Regions from separate parts of the Pseudomonas sp. FW305-70 genome, predicted to be linked through region 1. Evidence: predicted binding sites of a transcription regulator. Region 1 holds the regulator's gene; the other holds the start of a gene.

Evidence for each region. The regulator sigma-54, encoded in region 1, starts transcription at its own class of promoters, with help from an activator protein. The targets are predictions, from matches to a motif close to ANTGGCATNNANNTTGCTNT.
Region 2: the regulator sigma-54 is predicted to act here: its motif matches at 5,743-5,762, upstream of glnK (P-II family nitrogen regulator).

What each region holds. Positions count from the first base shown of each region.
Region 1 covers NZ_JBYSYZ010000064.1:4,906-12,269, reverse strand. Annotated here, with positions in the region: gene mlaE (lipid asymmetry maintenance ABC transporter permease subunit MlaE) at 1-177, opposite strand, end outside; gene AC3WN7_RS27435 (ATP-binding cassette domain-containing protein) at 177-986, opposite strand; gene AC3WN7_RS27430 (KpsF/GutQ family sugar-phosphate isomerase) at 1,262-2,236, shown strand; gene AC3WN7_RS27425 (KdsC family phosphatase) at 2,236-2,760, shown strand; gene lptC (LPS export ABC transporter periplasmic protein LptC) at 2,768-3,340, shown strand; gene lptA (lipopolysaccharide transport periplasmic protein LptA) at 3,327-3,875, shown strand; gene lptB (LPS export ABC transporter ATP-binding protein) at 3,875-4,600, shown strand; gene AC3WN7_RS27405 (RNA polymerase factor sigma-54) at 4,846-6,339, shown strand; gene hpf (ribosome hibernation-promoting factor, HPF/YfiA family) at 6,414-6,722, shown strand; gene ptsN (PTS IIA-like nitrogen regulatory protein PtsN) at 6,735-7,199, shown strand; gene rapZ (RNase adapter RapZ) at 7,202-7,364, shown strand, end outside.
Region 2 covers NZ_JBYSYZ010000005.1:235,913-243,276, forward strand. Annotated here, with positions in the region: gene dapF (diaminopimelate epimerase) at 1-233, shown strand, start outside; gene AC3WN7_RS06510 (DUF484 family protein) at 247-972, shown strand; gene xerC (tyrosine recombinase XerC) at 975-1,874, shown strand; gene AC3WN7_RS06520 (HAD family hydrolase) at 1,871-2,578, shown strand; gene sutA (dormancy-specific transcriptional regulator SutA) at 2,760-3,083, opposite strand; gene AC3WN7_RS06530 (secondary thiamine-phosphate synthase enzyme YjbQ) at 3,185-3,610, opposite strand; gene AC3WN7_RS06535 (ammonium transporter) at 3,825-5,162, opposite strand; gene glnK (P-II family nitrogen regulator) at 5,198-5,536, opposite strand; gene AC3WN7_RS06545 (accessory factor UbiK family protein) at 5,956-6,216, shown strand; gene AC3WN7_RS06550 (BRO-N domain-containing protein) at 6,590-7,111, shown strand; gene AC3WN7_RS06555 (HigA family addiction module antitoxin) at 7,166-7,364, opposite strand, start outside.

The sequences.
Region 1 (7,364 bases):
GGACATCACGCCCACCGAATGCAGCTGCTTGACCAGCAGCCCGAAGCCGCCACCGATACCACCGCGGCCAAGCAAGGCATGAAACAGGAACAAGGCCGAACGTCCGAACACCGCCAGCACATCGATGCCGGCCTGACCGAAGCGGCGAACGCGCTCTATCAATGAAATTCTGCGCATCAGCGCTTCCCCAGAATATCTGCGCGGTAATCCGTCGCTGGAAAGTGGTACGGAACCGGGCCATCGGGTTCGCCGGTCATGAACTGACGAATGCGCGGTTCATCCGAGTTCATCAATTCGTCCGGGGTCCCCTGCCCCAACACCTGACCATCGCCCACCACATAAATGTAATCGGCAATACTCGCGGTCTCGGCCAGGTCGTGGGAAACCACGATGCTGGTGATGCCCAGCGCATCGTTGAGCAAGCGAATCAGACGCACCAGAACGCCCATGGCGATGGGGTCCTGGCCGACAAAGGGTTCGTCGTACATGAGAATCTGTGGATCGAGCGCAATCGCCCGGGCCAGCGCGACCCGGCGCTTCATGCCGCCGGAAAGCTCGTCGGGCATCAATTCGATGGCACCGCGCAAACCCACGGCCTGCAATTTAAGCAGGACGATGTCGCGGATCATTTCTTCCGGCAGTTGCGTGTGAACCCGCAGCGGAAACGCGACATTCTCGAAGACATCGAGGTCGGTAAACAGCGCGCCACTCTGAAACAGCACACCCATATGCTTGCGCGCATCGAACAGGTCGCTGCGCGACAGTTTCGGCAGGTTCTGACCGTTGACCCATACTTCGCCCCTGGTAGGCCGCAACTGGGCCCCCATCAGACGCAAAAGCGTGGTCTTGCCGCACCCGGAAGGCCCCATGATGCCGGTGACCTTGCCTCGCGGGATACGGATATCGACATTATTGAAAATGCTGCGCGTTCCGCGCTTGAAGGACAGTCCCTTCAGCTCGACCGCGTAGGCGTTATCGGCACTCATCTAAACTCCTTGCGATGCAGCCTCTCACTCGGACGCCTGGCTTTCAGACGAAAGCACATGCCTCCCTGCAGGCCGAACTGGCGGCGAACTATATCACTGCAAAGGCTGCACGCCCAAGACCAAAGCCGAGTCATGTGCAACTGCAGGAGTGGTTCAAAGCCCCGTCTAGAGGGTTTCCGGTAGCAAGGAATGACAATGCGCGACGAACTTGCGTGAGGGATTCGATCATAACCGCTATAATCGCCGCCTTTTCATCAGGCTATACGATTTCTGACATGAGCCAATCCAGCGACCTGATTCAATCAGCACAACGCACCATCCGCCTCGAAGTAGAAGCCGTGCAAGGCCTGCTACCCCATATCGACGCAGATTTCGTACGCGCTTGCGAGATGATTCTGGCCAGCAAAGGCCGCGTGGTCGTGGTCGGCATGGGCAAGTCGGGGCACGTCGGCAACAAGATCGCCGCAACCCTGGCCAGCACCGGCACCACGGCATTTTTTGTGCACCCGGCGGAAGCCAGCCATGGTGACATGGGCATGATTACCCGCGACGACATCATTCTGGCGCTCTCGAATTCCGGCTCCACCAATGAAATCGTCACCCTGCTGCCACTGATCAAGCGCCTGGGCATACAGTTGATCAGCGTGACCGGCAACCCTGATTCGCCGCTGGCCAAGGCCGCCGAGGTCAACCTGAATGTTCACGTCGAACACGAAGCCTGCCCGCTGAACCTGGCACCCACCTCGTCGACCACCGCCGCCCTGGTCATGGGCGACGCCCTGGCGGTCGCGCTGCTGGAAGCCCGTGGCTTCACCGCCGAAGACTTCGCCTTTTCCCATCCCGGCGGCGCCCTGGGCCGACGCCTGCTGCTGAAAGTGGAAAATGTCATGCACGCCGGCCAGGAACTGCCGCAGGTCCGGCGCGGCACCCTGCTCAAGGATGCCTTGATGGAAATGACCCGCAAGGGCCTGGGCATGACCGTCATCCTCGAGGCCGACGGCAAGCTGGCCGGAATCTTCACCGATGGTGATTTGCGCCGCACACTGGACCGCAGCATCGACATCCACAGCGCTATCATCGACCAGGTCATGACGGCCCATGGCAAGACCGCCCGCGCCGAAATGCTGGCCGCCGAAGCGCTGAAAATCATGGAAGACCATAAAATCAGCGCGCTGGTCGTGGTCGACAGCGAAGACCGTCCGGTCGGCGCCTTGAACATGCACGACTTGCTGCGTGCAGGAGTAATGTAATGAGTGCGGACCTGCTGCAACGCGGCAAACAGATCAAACTGGCGGTGTTTGATGTCGACGGCGTGCTGACCGATGGACGCCTGTACTTCCTCGAAGACGGCAGCGAGTTCAAGACGTTCAACACGCTCGACGGCCAGGGCATCAAGATGCTGATGGCCGCCGGAGTGCAAACCGCGATCATCAGTGGCCGCAAGACCCCGGTGGTCGAGCGGCGAGCCAAAAATCTCGGCATCCCGCACCTGTATCAGGGCCGCGAAGACAAACTGGTGGTACTCGACGAACTGCTGGCCCAACTGAATTTGAGCTACGAACAGGTGGCCTACCTCGGCGACGACCTGCCGGACCTGCCGGTGATTCGCCGCGTCGGCCTGGGCATGGCGGTGGCCAATGCCGCCGGTTTCGTGCGCGAACATGCTCACGGCATCACCCTCGCCCGTGGCGGCGAAGGTGCCGCTCGCGAGTTCTGCGAATTGATCCTGCGCGCCCAGGACCGCCTCGATGCGGCCAATGCGGCGTACCTGTGAGCCCGATATGCTGAGCAAAAAGTTTCGCAACACCCTGATATTCAGTTGCATCGCGGCGATATTCGTCGCGGTTGGCTACTGGAACATCAGCCCGGAACGCTTCCTCGACAAGCCGGTAACGCCGGTCGATGAAAGCGCGATCGACTATTACGCCATCAACGCCCACAGCGTGCAGTACCTGCCGGACGGCAAGCTGCAATATGATCTGGTGTCCGACAAGGTCGAGCACCTGAAGGCGACCGAGGTGACACTGCTGACCAACCCCGACCTGAACGTGTTCCGCGGCACTGAGTACCCGTGGCACGTCCAGAGCCTGCGCGGCGAGGTCAACCCTGACGGCACACAGGTCGAGCTGATCGATGACGTGCGCATCACGCGCTTCGATGAGAAAAACCGCAAGACCCTGATCACCAGCACCCGCATGACCGTGTTCCCGCAGCAGCAATATGCGCAGACCGAGCAAGACGTTAGAATCGACGGCGCTGGCGGTGTATCGACTGGCAAGGGAATGAAAGCGTATTTGAAAGAAAGCAGGATACACCTGCTATCGAACGTAAGAGGACAGTATGAGGCTCGTTAAAACCCTCCCGATTTTGCTCAGTCTGGGCGCAGCACTGGGAAGCGTGAGTGCCTGGGCTCTGCCGAACGATCAAGAGCAGCCTATCCGCATTCAAGCCGACGACGCCCAACTGGACGACAAGCAAGGTATTGCCACCTATAAGGGTGACGTGATCATCACCCAAGGTTCGATGAAGGTGACAGGCAACACCGTTACCATCACCCGCACCCCGACTGGCGACATTGACGTAGTGACCTCGGTGGGCAACCTGGCGTACTTCGAGCAACTGCAAACGGCTGGCGATACCAAGCCTGTTCAGGGTTGGGGCGTGACGATCCAGTATCACGCCACGCAAAATCGCGTCGTGTTGATCGACAAGGCCAAGGTTGTCGACAAGGACAACAACGTCACCCAAGGCGAGAAAATCGTCTACGACACCGAGAAAAAGCTGGCCAGCGCCGGGCGCGCCACCGGCAGCAAGGTGACCGAGTCGCGTCCGCGCATCGACATGGTGATCCAGCCGAAGAAGAAAACCGACGAGAATAAGGCCCAGTAATGGCAACTCTGAAAGCTCAGCATCTGGCCAAGAGCTACAAGAGCCGCCAGGTCGTGCGTGATGTCAGCCTGTCCATCGACAGCGGTCAGATCGTCGGCCTGCTTGGCCCGAACGGCGCCGGCAAGACCACCTGCTTCTACATGATCGTGGGCCTGGTGCAAGCCGACCAGGGCCGCGTTCTGATCGATGACCTGGACGTCAGCCACCAGCCGATGCACGGCCGTGCAAAAGCCGGTATCGGCTATTTGCCGCAAGAAGCATCGATCTTCCGCAAACTGTCGGTGGCCGACAACATCATGGCCATCCTCGAGACCCGCAAGGAGCTCGACAAGGCCGGTCGTCGCAAGGAGCTGGAAAGCCTGCTGCAGGAGTTCCACATCAGCCACATCCGCGACAACCTCGGCATGAGTCTGTCCGGTGGTGAGCGCCGCCGCGTGGAAATCGCCCGCGCCCTGGCCACCAACCCGAAATTCATCCTCCTCGATGAACCGTTCGCCGGCGTGGACCCGATTTCGGTCGGCGACATCAAACAGATCATTTACCACCTCAAGGCCAAAGGCATTGGCGTGCTGATCACGGACCACAACGTTCGTGAAACCCTGGATATCTGTGAAACCGCCTATATCGTCAATGACGGCCAACTGATTGCCGAAGGTGACGCAGAGACTATCCTGGCCAACGACCTGGTGAAGGAAGTGTACCTGGGCCATGAGTTCCGCCTGTAAACGCTGAGCTGTGCCCAGGCAGGCGCCCGGGCACCGGTCTCGCGATTCTTCGGTGCCCGATGCGAACCTGCGCGTTCAGCCCCCAACATGGGCAGCACCGCAACACAAATTTATAGTTTTTTATTGTTACAGCGCTCTAGGCAAATCCTTCAGTTTCAGGCATATAATTTGCTTATGTTTGGCGCCCCGGCGCCCTGTAGTGGATGGCGCATGTGCGCCGGCGAATAAGGTGTTAAGCCCCTGCCATGAAACCATCGCTAGTCTTGAGAATGGGCCAGCAGCTGACGATGACACCTCAGCTGCAACAGGCCATCCGCCTGCTCCAATTGTCGACCCTGGACCTGCAACAGGAAATCCAGGAGGCCCTGGAGTCCAATCCGATGCTCGAACGCCAGGAAGAAGGCGACGACTTCGACAATTCCGACCCCTTGGCCGACAACGCCGAACAAAAGCCCAACACCGATATCCAGGAACCCTCCTACCAGGAAAGCGCCCCGACGGTTGACAACCTCGATGAGGGTGACTGGAACGAGCGCATCCCCAATGAACTCCCCGTCGACACCGCGTGGGAAGACGTTTACCAGACCAGCGCCAGCAGCCTGCCCAGCAATGACGATGACGAGTGGGACTTCACCACCCGCACCTCGGCCGGTGAAAGCCTGCAAAGCCACTTGCTGTGGCAGCTGAACCTGGCTCCGATGTCCGACACCGATCGCCTGATCGCCGTGACCCTGATCGACTGCATCAACAATCAGGGCTACCTGGACGAAACCCTCGAGGAAATCCTCGAAGCCTTCGATCCGGAACTGGACATCGAACTGGACGAAATCGAAGCCGTCCTGCACCGCATCCAGCAATTCGAGCCGGCCGGCATCGGCGCACGCAATCTGGGCGAATGCCTGCTGCTGCAATTGCGCCAGTTGCCCGCCAAGACCCCTTGGCTGGCCGAAGCCAAGCGCCTTGTCACCGATTACATCGACCTGCTGGGCAGCCGCGACTACAGCCAGCTGATGCGTCGCATGAAGCTCAAGGAAGATGAGCTGCGCCAGGTCATAGAGCTGGTCCAGAGCCTCAACCCGCGCCCGGGCTCGCAAATCGAGTCCACCGAAGCCGAGTACGTCGTTCCTGACGTCATCGTACGCAAGGACAACGAGCGCTGGCTGGTAGAGCTGAATCAGGAGTCGGTGCCACGGCTGCGGGTCAACGCCCAGTACGCCGGTTTTGTGCGCCGTGCCGATACCAGCGCCGACAACACGTTCATGCGCAATCAGTTGCAGGAGGCCCGCTGGTTCATCAAGAGCCTGCAGAGCCGCAATGAAACCCTGATGAAGGTTGCCACCCAGATCGTGGAGCATCAGCGCGGGTTCCTTGAATATGGCGACGAAGCCATGAAGCCGCTGGTCCTGCATGACATCGCCGAAGCGGTCGGCATGCATGAGTCGACGATTTCACGGGTAACGACCCAGAAGTTCATGCACACCCCCCGGGGCATTTATGAACTGAAATACTTTTTTTCCAGTCACGTAAGCACCTCCGAAGGCGGCGAATGCTCGTCCACGGCGATCCGGGCGATCATCAAAAAGCTGGTTGCCGCGGAAAATCAGAAAAAGCCGTTGAGTGACAGCAAGATCGCTGGTTTACTGGAGGCACAAGGCATTCAGGTGGCTCGCCGCACCGTCGCCAAGTACCGCGAATCCCTCGGGATCGCGCCTTCGAGCGAACGCAAGCGGTTGATGTAGAGCCACGCCACAGCGTTCCAGTGGTAGATCATCTGATCTACCGCTTTATGCACTGGCAACGAAGGAGAAGCTGTATGCAAGTCAACATCAGTGGACACCAACTGGAAGTGACCGAACCTCTTCGCACCTACATCGGCGAAAAACTCGAACGATTGGAGCGACATTTCGACAAGATCACTAACGTGCAGGTCACGATGACCGTCGAGAAGCTGAAGCAGAAAATCGAAGCCACGCTGCATATTCCCGGGAATGAAGTGGTCGCCAATGCGGAACATACCGATATGTACGCTGCGATCGATGCACTCACCGACAAGCTGGATAAACAACTCAAAAAGCATAAGGAAAAGACCCAGAGCCTCCTTCAGGGCGCAACCGGTCGTTAACACTCCCAACCCATGATCCGACTTGAAAGTATCCTGACCCCCGGCCGTTCCCTGGTGAACGTGCCGGGCGGCAGTAAAAAGAAAGCCCTCGAACAAATTGCCAACCTTATCCACAAAGAAGTGCCGGATCTGGAGATGCAAGATGTCTTCGAGGCGCTGATTGCCCGTGAAAAACTCGGCTCCACCGGTTTTGGCAACGGCATCGCTATTCCACACTGCCGTCTCAAGGGGTGTGTATCGCCCATCAGTGCATTGATGCACCTGGACGCCCCAATCGATTTCGACGCCATCGACGGCGCGCCGGTTGACCTGCTGTTCGTTCTGCTGGTCCCGCAAGCCGCTACCGATGCGCACCTTGAGCTGCTGCGACAGATCGCCAGCATGCTTGACCGCAAGGACGTTCGCGAAAAACTGCGTAATGCCGCAAGCAACGAAGCCCTGTATCAGGTTGTCCTGGACGAGCAAAACGGTCAGTAATCATGCGCTTGATCATCGTCAGTGGCCGTTCCGGCTCGGGTAAAAGCACCGCCCTCAATGTTCTTGAGGACAACGGCTACTACTGCATCGACAATCTGCCTGCCGGCCTGCTGCCGGAACTGGCCGAACGAGCGTTGATTCATACCGAGCTGATGCAGCCGCTGG
Region 2 (7,364 bases), on a different contig from region 1:
ACCGGAGCCGCGCGCAGTTGCGCGTCTGGGAACGTGGAGCCGGGGAAACCCAGGCTTGCGGAACCGGCGCCTGTGCCGCCGCAGTGGCCGCGATCAGCCAGGGGTGGATGGATTCGCCGCTATTGATCGACCTGCCTGGCGGGCGCTTGTCCATCGAATGGGCAGGCCCTGGCCAACCGGTGATGATGACCGGCCCGGCAGTGCGCGTATACGAAGGACAAGTGCGTCTTTGAGTGAGCGAAATCCATGACAGACAAGCCTCAGGTACCCGCACGACAAGCTGACGAATCACCGTCCGAAAGCCTGGAGGCGGCGGCTGTTGCCGCGTACCTGGAGGCTCATCCGGACTTCTTCGTCGAGCACGAAGAGCTGCTCCCGTCCCTGCGTATTCCCCATCGACGCGGCGATACCGTGTCGCTGGTGGAGCGTCAGATGACCATTCTGCGCGACCGCAACATTGAACTGCGTCATCGCCTGTCGCATTTGATGGACGTGGCCCGGGACAACGACCGGTTGTTCGAAAAGACCCGTCGCCTGATCCTCGCGCTGATGGACGCCGCCAGCCTGGAAGACGTGGTGATGTGCGTCGAAGACAGCCTGCGCCAGGAGTTTCAGGTGCCCTTCGTCAGCCTCATCCTGCTCGGCGAAAACGCCATGCCGGTGGGCCGCTGGGTCACTCACGCCGAAGCGCAAGTGGCCATCGGCGGTTTGCTCTCGGAAGACAAAAGCGTCAGCGGCAGCCTGCGCGAGCATGAACTGGACTTCCTGTTCGGCGAAGAACAGCGCAAGCAGATCGGCTCCACCGCGGTCGTCGCCATCAGCCACCAGGGCATCCACGGCATCCTGGCCATCGCCAGCCGTGATCCGCAGCACTACAAAAGCTCGGTGGGCACCTTGTTCCTGAGCTACATCGCTGAAGTCATGGGTCGCGTGCTGCCACGGGTCAACAATTCCCTGCGCTCGGTACGCTGAACATGGAACGACAACTGGACGCTTACTGCGAACACCTGCGCAGTGAGCGGCAGGTGTCGCCGCACACGCTGTCGGCCTACCGCCGCGACCTCGATAAAGTGCTGGGCTGGTGCGTCAAACAGAACATCGGCAGTTGGGCGGCGCTGGACATCCAGCGCCTGCGCAGCCTGATTGCCCGCCTGCACGCCCAAGGGCAATCATCCCGCAGCCTGGCGCGATTGTTGTCGGCCGTTCGCGGGCTCTATCACTACCTCAATCGCGAAGGCCTGTGCGACCACGATCCGGCCAATGGTCTGGCGCCGCCGAAAGGTGAACGCCGCCTGCCGAAAACCCTCGACACCGACCGCGCCCTGCAACTGCTGGAAGGTGGTGTGGAGGATGACTTTCTGGCACGTCGGGACCAGGCGATTCTGGAGTTGTTCTACTCTTCCGGGCTGCGGCTGTCGGAGCTGACAGGACTCAATCTCGATCAACTCGACCTCGCCGACGGCATGGTCCAGGTGCTCGGCAAAGGCAGCAAGACCCGCCTGCTGCCGGTAGGAAAAAAAGCCCGCGAAGCGCTGGAGCAGTGGCTGCCACTGCGGGCCATGGCCAACCCGGCGGACGATGCGGTGTTCGTCAGCCAACAGGGGCGACGTCTCGGCCCACGGGCGATCCAGGTGCGGGTCAAGGCTGCCGGCGAGCGCGAACTGGGACAGAATCTGCATCCGCACATGCTGCGGCACTCCTTCGCCAGCCATCTGCTGGAATCCTCCCAGGACCTGCGCGCGGTGCAGGAACTGCTCGGGCACTCGGACATCAAGACCACACAGATCTACACCCACCTGGACTTCCAGCACCTGGCCACGGTCTACGACAGCGCCCACCCAAGGGCCAAACGCATTAAGGGCGACGATTCATGAGCATTCAGTTGATCACCTTCGACCTCGACGACACCCTGTGGGACACCGCACCCGTCATCGTCAGCGCCGAAGCCATATTGCGTGCATGGCTGACCGAACATGCGCCCAACCTGGGGGCGGTGCCGGTGGAACATTTGTGGGCCATACGCGAACGCATCCTGAGCATCGAGCCGAACCTCAAGCACCGCATTAGCGCCTTGCGTCGGCGCGTGTTGTTCCAGGCCCTGGAAGAAGCCGGATATCCCCATGCCGAGGCGTCGGACCTGGCCGATCAAAGTTTCGAAGTGTTTCTGCATGCCCGGCATCAGCTGGAAATATTTCCGGAGGTGCAACCGACTCTGGAGTTGCTGGCCAACCATTACGCCCTCGGCGTGGTCACCAATGGCAACGCCGATGTGCGTCGGCTGGGGCTGGCGGACTACTTCAAGTTTGCGTTGTGCGCCGAAGACATCGGCATCGCCAAACCTGATGCGCGACTGTTCCATGAAGCCCTGCAACGCGGTGGCGCGACGGCTGATACGGCGGTGCATATTGGCGATCATCCGGGCGATGACATTGCCGGTGCGCAACAAGCGGGGATGCGGGCGATCTGGTTCAACCCGGCGGGCAAGGTCTGGGAAGCGGAACGGTTGCCGGATGCGCAGATTGGCAGCCTGACCGAGTTACCAGCGTTGTTGGCGCGGTGGAACAAGGCTTCGGCCTGACACTGTGGGAGCGGGCTTGCTCGCGAATGCGGTGTACCAGTCGACATTGATGTTGGCTGACAGGACGCCTTCGCGAGCAAGCCCGCTCCCACAGTAGATTGTGTTCAACCCGAAAGCTTTGCTTCAGGCATGAAAAAGCCCGCAGCGACGGCGGGCTTTTTCAGCAAGCGGGTAGCAGGCCTCAGATAGGCCGGCTGCCGTACTTGTTATCCGGCTTCTTGGGAGGATCGGCGACCACATTGGCCTCCACTTCCTGCACCTTGCCACCACGGGCCAGGAACTCTTCCATGGCCTTGGCCAGGGCGTCGCGTTCCTTGTTCTTGGCTTCGACACTCGGCAGCTCATCGACCGATACCGCTGCCTTGGCCTTGCCTTTGGCGGCCGGAACCGGCGCATCACCGCCGTCGTCTTCAGCGACGTCTTCCGCCGCTGCTTCCAGACCTTCTTCGGTTTCGTCGTCGTCGCCTACTTCGAGGTCGTCGTTTTCCAGATCATCGTCGCTCATGTTCTACCTCATGACTTGCGAAAAGCAGATTAGTTATAGCCCAGCTTTGCCCTCTGTCGAAGGCTGCCGGAAAAAAATCAACAGCCGCTGCTGACCAGCGGTTATGCCTCTTCACCGTGCACGGTGGCGAGGACTTTGCGGGCACCGCCATGGTCGCGGTGCTCGCCCAGGTAAACGCCTTGCCAGGTTCCCAACGCCAGCCGGCCTGCCGAAATCGGCAAACAGAGCTGACAGCCAAGCACGCTGGCCTTGAAGTGCGCCGGGAGGTCGTCCTGGCCTTCGTCGTTATGCTCATAGCCGTCTGCTCCTTGTGGGATCAGACGATTGAAAAACCGTTCGAAGTCGCGACGTACCGCCGGATCGGCGTTCTCGTTGATGGTCAACGACGCCGAGGTATGCTGCAGCCACAAATGCAACAGACCGACCCGACACGCCTTGAGTTCAGGCAGGCCGGCGAGTAACTCGTCCGTTACCAGGTGAAAGCCCCGGGGCCTCGCCCGCAAGGTAATCAGAGTCTGTTGCCACATACAGTTCTCCGCACGTTCGGGGCGCATTCTAGCGCGCTCTGGGAAAAAACAAAGGCCCTAATATTCCTTCAATCATGTAAGCCTTCGACCGTACAAAAACACCCGACCTAAACATCCTGAAACCTGTAGGAAAAAACCTTTCAGCTCACCCCTCAATGACAAATTTCAGACAAAAAAATGCCCGGCAAGCCGGGCAAGTTTTTTATGCGCGTGCTTACAAGTTGTAGCCGCGTTCGTTGTGAAGCGCCAGATCGATGCCGACCGCCTCTTCTTCTTCATTGATGCGCAGACCCATGACGGCATCCAGTACCTTGAGGATGATGTACGTGGCGATCGCGGTGTAGATCACCGTGAAACCTACGCCTTTGCACTGAATCCACACTTGCGCGGCGATGTCGGTCACGGTGCCGAAGCCACCCAGGGAGGGAGCTGCGAACACACCGGTCAGGATTGCGCCGAGGATACCGCCAATACCGTGTACACCGAAGGCGTCCAGGGAATCGTCATAGCCGAGCTTGCGTTTCAGGGTGGTGGCGCAGAAGAAGCACACCACGCCAGCCGCCAGACCGATGACCAGCGCGCCCATCGGGCCAACAGTGCCGGCAGCCGGGGTAATTGCCACCAGGCCAGCAACCACGCCCGAAGCGATGCCCAGTGCGCTAGGTTTGCCATGGGTGACCCACTCGGCAAACATCCAGCCCAGCGCAGCAGCGGCAGTCGCGATTTGCGTCACCAGCATCGCCATACCGGCGGTACCGTTGGCCGCAGCGGCGGAACCGGCGTTGAAACCGAACCAGCCGACCCACAGCATGGCCGCGCCCATCAGGGTATAACCGAGGTTGTGCGGTGCCATCGGCGTGGTCGGGAAGCCTTTGCGCTTGCCCAGCACCAGGCAGGCAACCAGACCGGCCACACCGGCGTTGATGTGCACCACGGTGCCGCCGGCGAAGTCCAGAACGCCCCAGTCCCACATCAGGCCGCCGTTACCGGACCAGACCATGTGCGCAATCGGCGCGTAAACCAGGGTGAACCAGATGCCCATGAACACAAGCATCGCGGAGAACTTCATCCGCTCGGCGAAGGCACCGACGATCAGCGCCGGCGTGATGATGGCGAAGGTCATCTGGAAGGTGATGAACACCGCTTCAGGGAACAGCGCCGCAGGACCGGTCAGACTGGATGGCGTGACACCGGCAAGGAATGCCTTGCCCATGCCACCGAAGAACGAGTTGAAGTTGACGACGCCCTGCTCCATGCCGGTGGTGTCGAACGCGATGCTGTAGCCATAAATGACCCACAGGACGCTGATCAGACCGGTAATGGCGAAGCACTGCATCATCACGGAAAGAATGTTTTTCGACCGGACCATGCCGCCGTAGAACAGCGCGAGGCCGGGAATGGTCATGAACAGCACCAAGGCTGTAGAGGTCAACATCCAGGCAGTGTCGCCAGAGTTGAGGACCGGGGCCGCCACTTCGTCTGCCGCCAAAGCAAGGCTGGGCATTACGATGGACAACAGGGCTCCTAGCCCTGCGAATTTACGCAGAGTCATATTGTTTTCTCCTGGGGCGTTGGGTTTGTGGCGGCTTAGATAGCGTCGGTATCGGTTTCGCCGGTACGGATGCGAATCGCCTGTTCCAGATTGACCACGAAGATCTTGCCGTCACCGATCTTGCCGGTGTTGGCAGCCTTGGTGATGGCCTCGATTACCCGGTCCAGATCCTTGTCGTCGATGGCGACATCGATCTTCACCTTGGGCAGGAAATCGACCACGTATTCCGCGCCGCGATACAGCTCGGTGTGACCCTTCTGCCGACCAAAGCCTTTGACTTCAGTGACGGTAATGCCCTGCACGCCGATCTCGGACAGCGACTCGCGTACGTCGTCCAGCTTGAACGGCTTGATGATGGCAGTGACTAGCTTCATGAAAACTCTCTCCCGAATTGGTGGACTTGCCCCAGGAAAACAAACCCGTCTCAAGTCTAAGCGCAGTGCCTGGCTTTGTAACGCATCGTCGGCCTTACCTGCCCGTCCGACGCCAGCTAACCGCTCCTTGCGAAGCACTCCCCGTGATTCGCCTGGCGCACTGCATTCGTCACAGCGACTGCATCAGTGCATGGGTCACCAGCATCTAAGCAGAAAGCTTGCCATCTCCACAAAACCGACTGTTTTCAAGCCTTTACCGGCGGATGGTGGATACTTCGCGACAACACCCGGCACGTTACGCACAACAACGGTGCGACGCCGCCCGTCCCGATGCGCGAAAACCGTGCACCCTTTGCCCGCGCAAATGACTATAGACACTGCGTGATACACTGCCCGCCATTGTTTCCAGGACATTGCCCATGCTCGCGCCAAAAGACTTCCTCGACGCCCTGACCGGCACCGCCTCCCGCCTCTTCAGCGGTGACACGCCTCTGCCGAAAGCCGAAATCGAAAGCCAGTTCAAAATGTTGCTGCAGAGCGGCTTCAGCAAGCTGGATCTGGTGAGCCGGGAAGAGTTCGATAGCCAGATGGTTGTACTGGCACGCACGCGGGCGCGGCTGGAGGCTCTTGAAACGAAGGTCGCGGAGATGGAAGCGAAGCTGAATCCGCCAACCGAGTAACCCGCTTTGAAACACAGCCCCCTGTAGGAGCTGCCGAAGGCTGCGATCTTCTGATCCCAAGCCCCGCAAAAATCCCGGCAACGTCCTACAAACATCACACCGCCGTCCGATTGCGTCGCTAAGCCCCGGTTCCTAAGCTCATCCCGGCTGAACATTCAGCACTGGGTTTGGCGACCTGGAACCAAGCAATACACTGCAATCATCCAATATCGGGTGTTCTCTCCCGATTTGAATTATGGCGGCTGTGTGTGGGAGACCTTAGGGTCTGCCGGTATTCGCTTGGCCGGTTCGCCAACCCGCATGCAGCTGCCACCCTTATTGTTTGGCGACGATAAATGGCAGTTATCTATCAAGCGAACTTGGATACTGCTCTATGGACGATAACTACCTAATCCCCCACATCTTCACCCGCCACAAACTCCACCTCCACGCCCTCCTCCTGCAAAACCAACCCTGGTTCAGCGCCCGCGACCTCGGCCGACTACTACGCATCCATCTCAACGACCGCCAACTCCGAAAACTCGATCCCGACCAACACCAAACAACTAAAACCCTCATCCACGGTCACATCGAAAACACCCTGCTGATCAGCGAATCCGGTGTTTACGCCATGCTCGTCTACCACTACTGCCCCGAATACCGAGCCTTGCGTGAATGGCTCACCCACGAAGTCGTCCCGGCCCTGCGAGACGCCCAACACCCCACCACAACCGAACACCCACAACTGAGCCTGCTCAACTGGCCAAAAATGTCGTTGAGCCTGCTGCACTGGAATAACCAGCCATGGATTCGGTTGCAGGATGTGCCGCAGATGCTGCCTGATCAGGGGACTTCAAAGCCTGCTATCAGTGCGCCTTGGTGGAAAAGAGCCGCGAAGATGCTTCACGCATTTTGAATAAAAAAAAACCCCACGCTTTTGGCGTGGGGTTCAGAAAATCCGAGACAACAATCAGGCACAGTGTGCAAGCCGCTCAACCTGATCCCGAATCGCAGCCCCTCGTTCAATCTCGGCTTTACGCAAATCGTAGGTTGATTGCAGGTTCAGCCAAAATTCCGGGGTAGTGTCCAGACAGATAGATAACCTTAGAGCCATATCAGCACTGACACCCCGACGCTGGAGCACGATGTCGTTCACCGTAGGTGTCGAC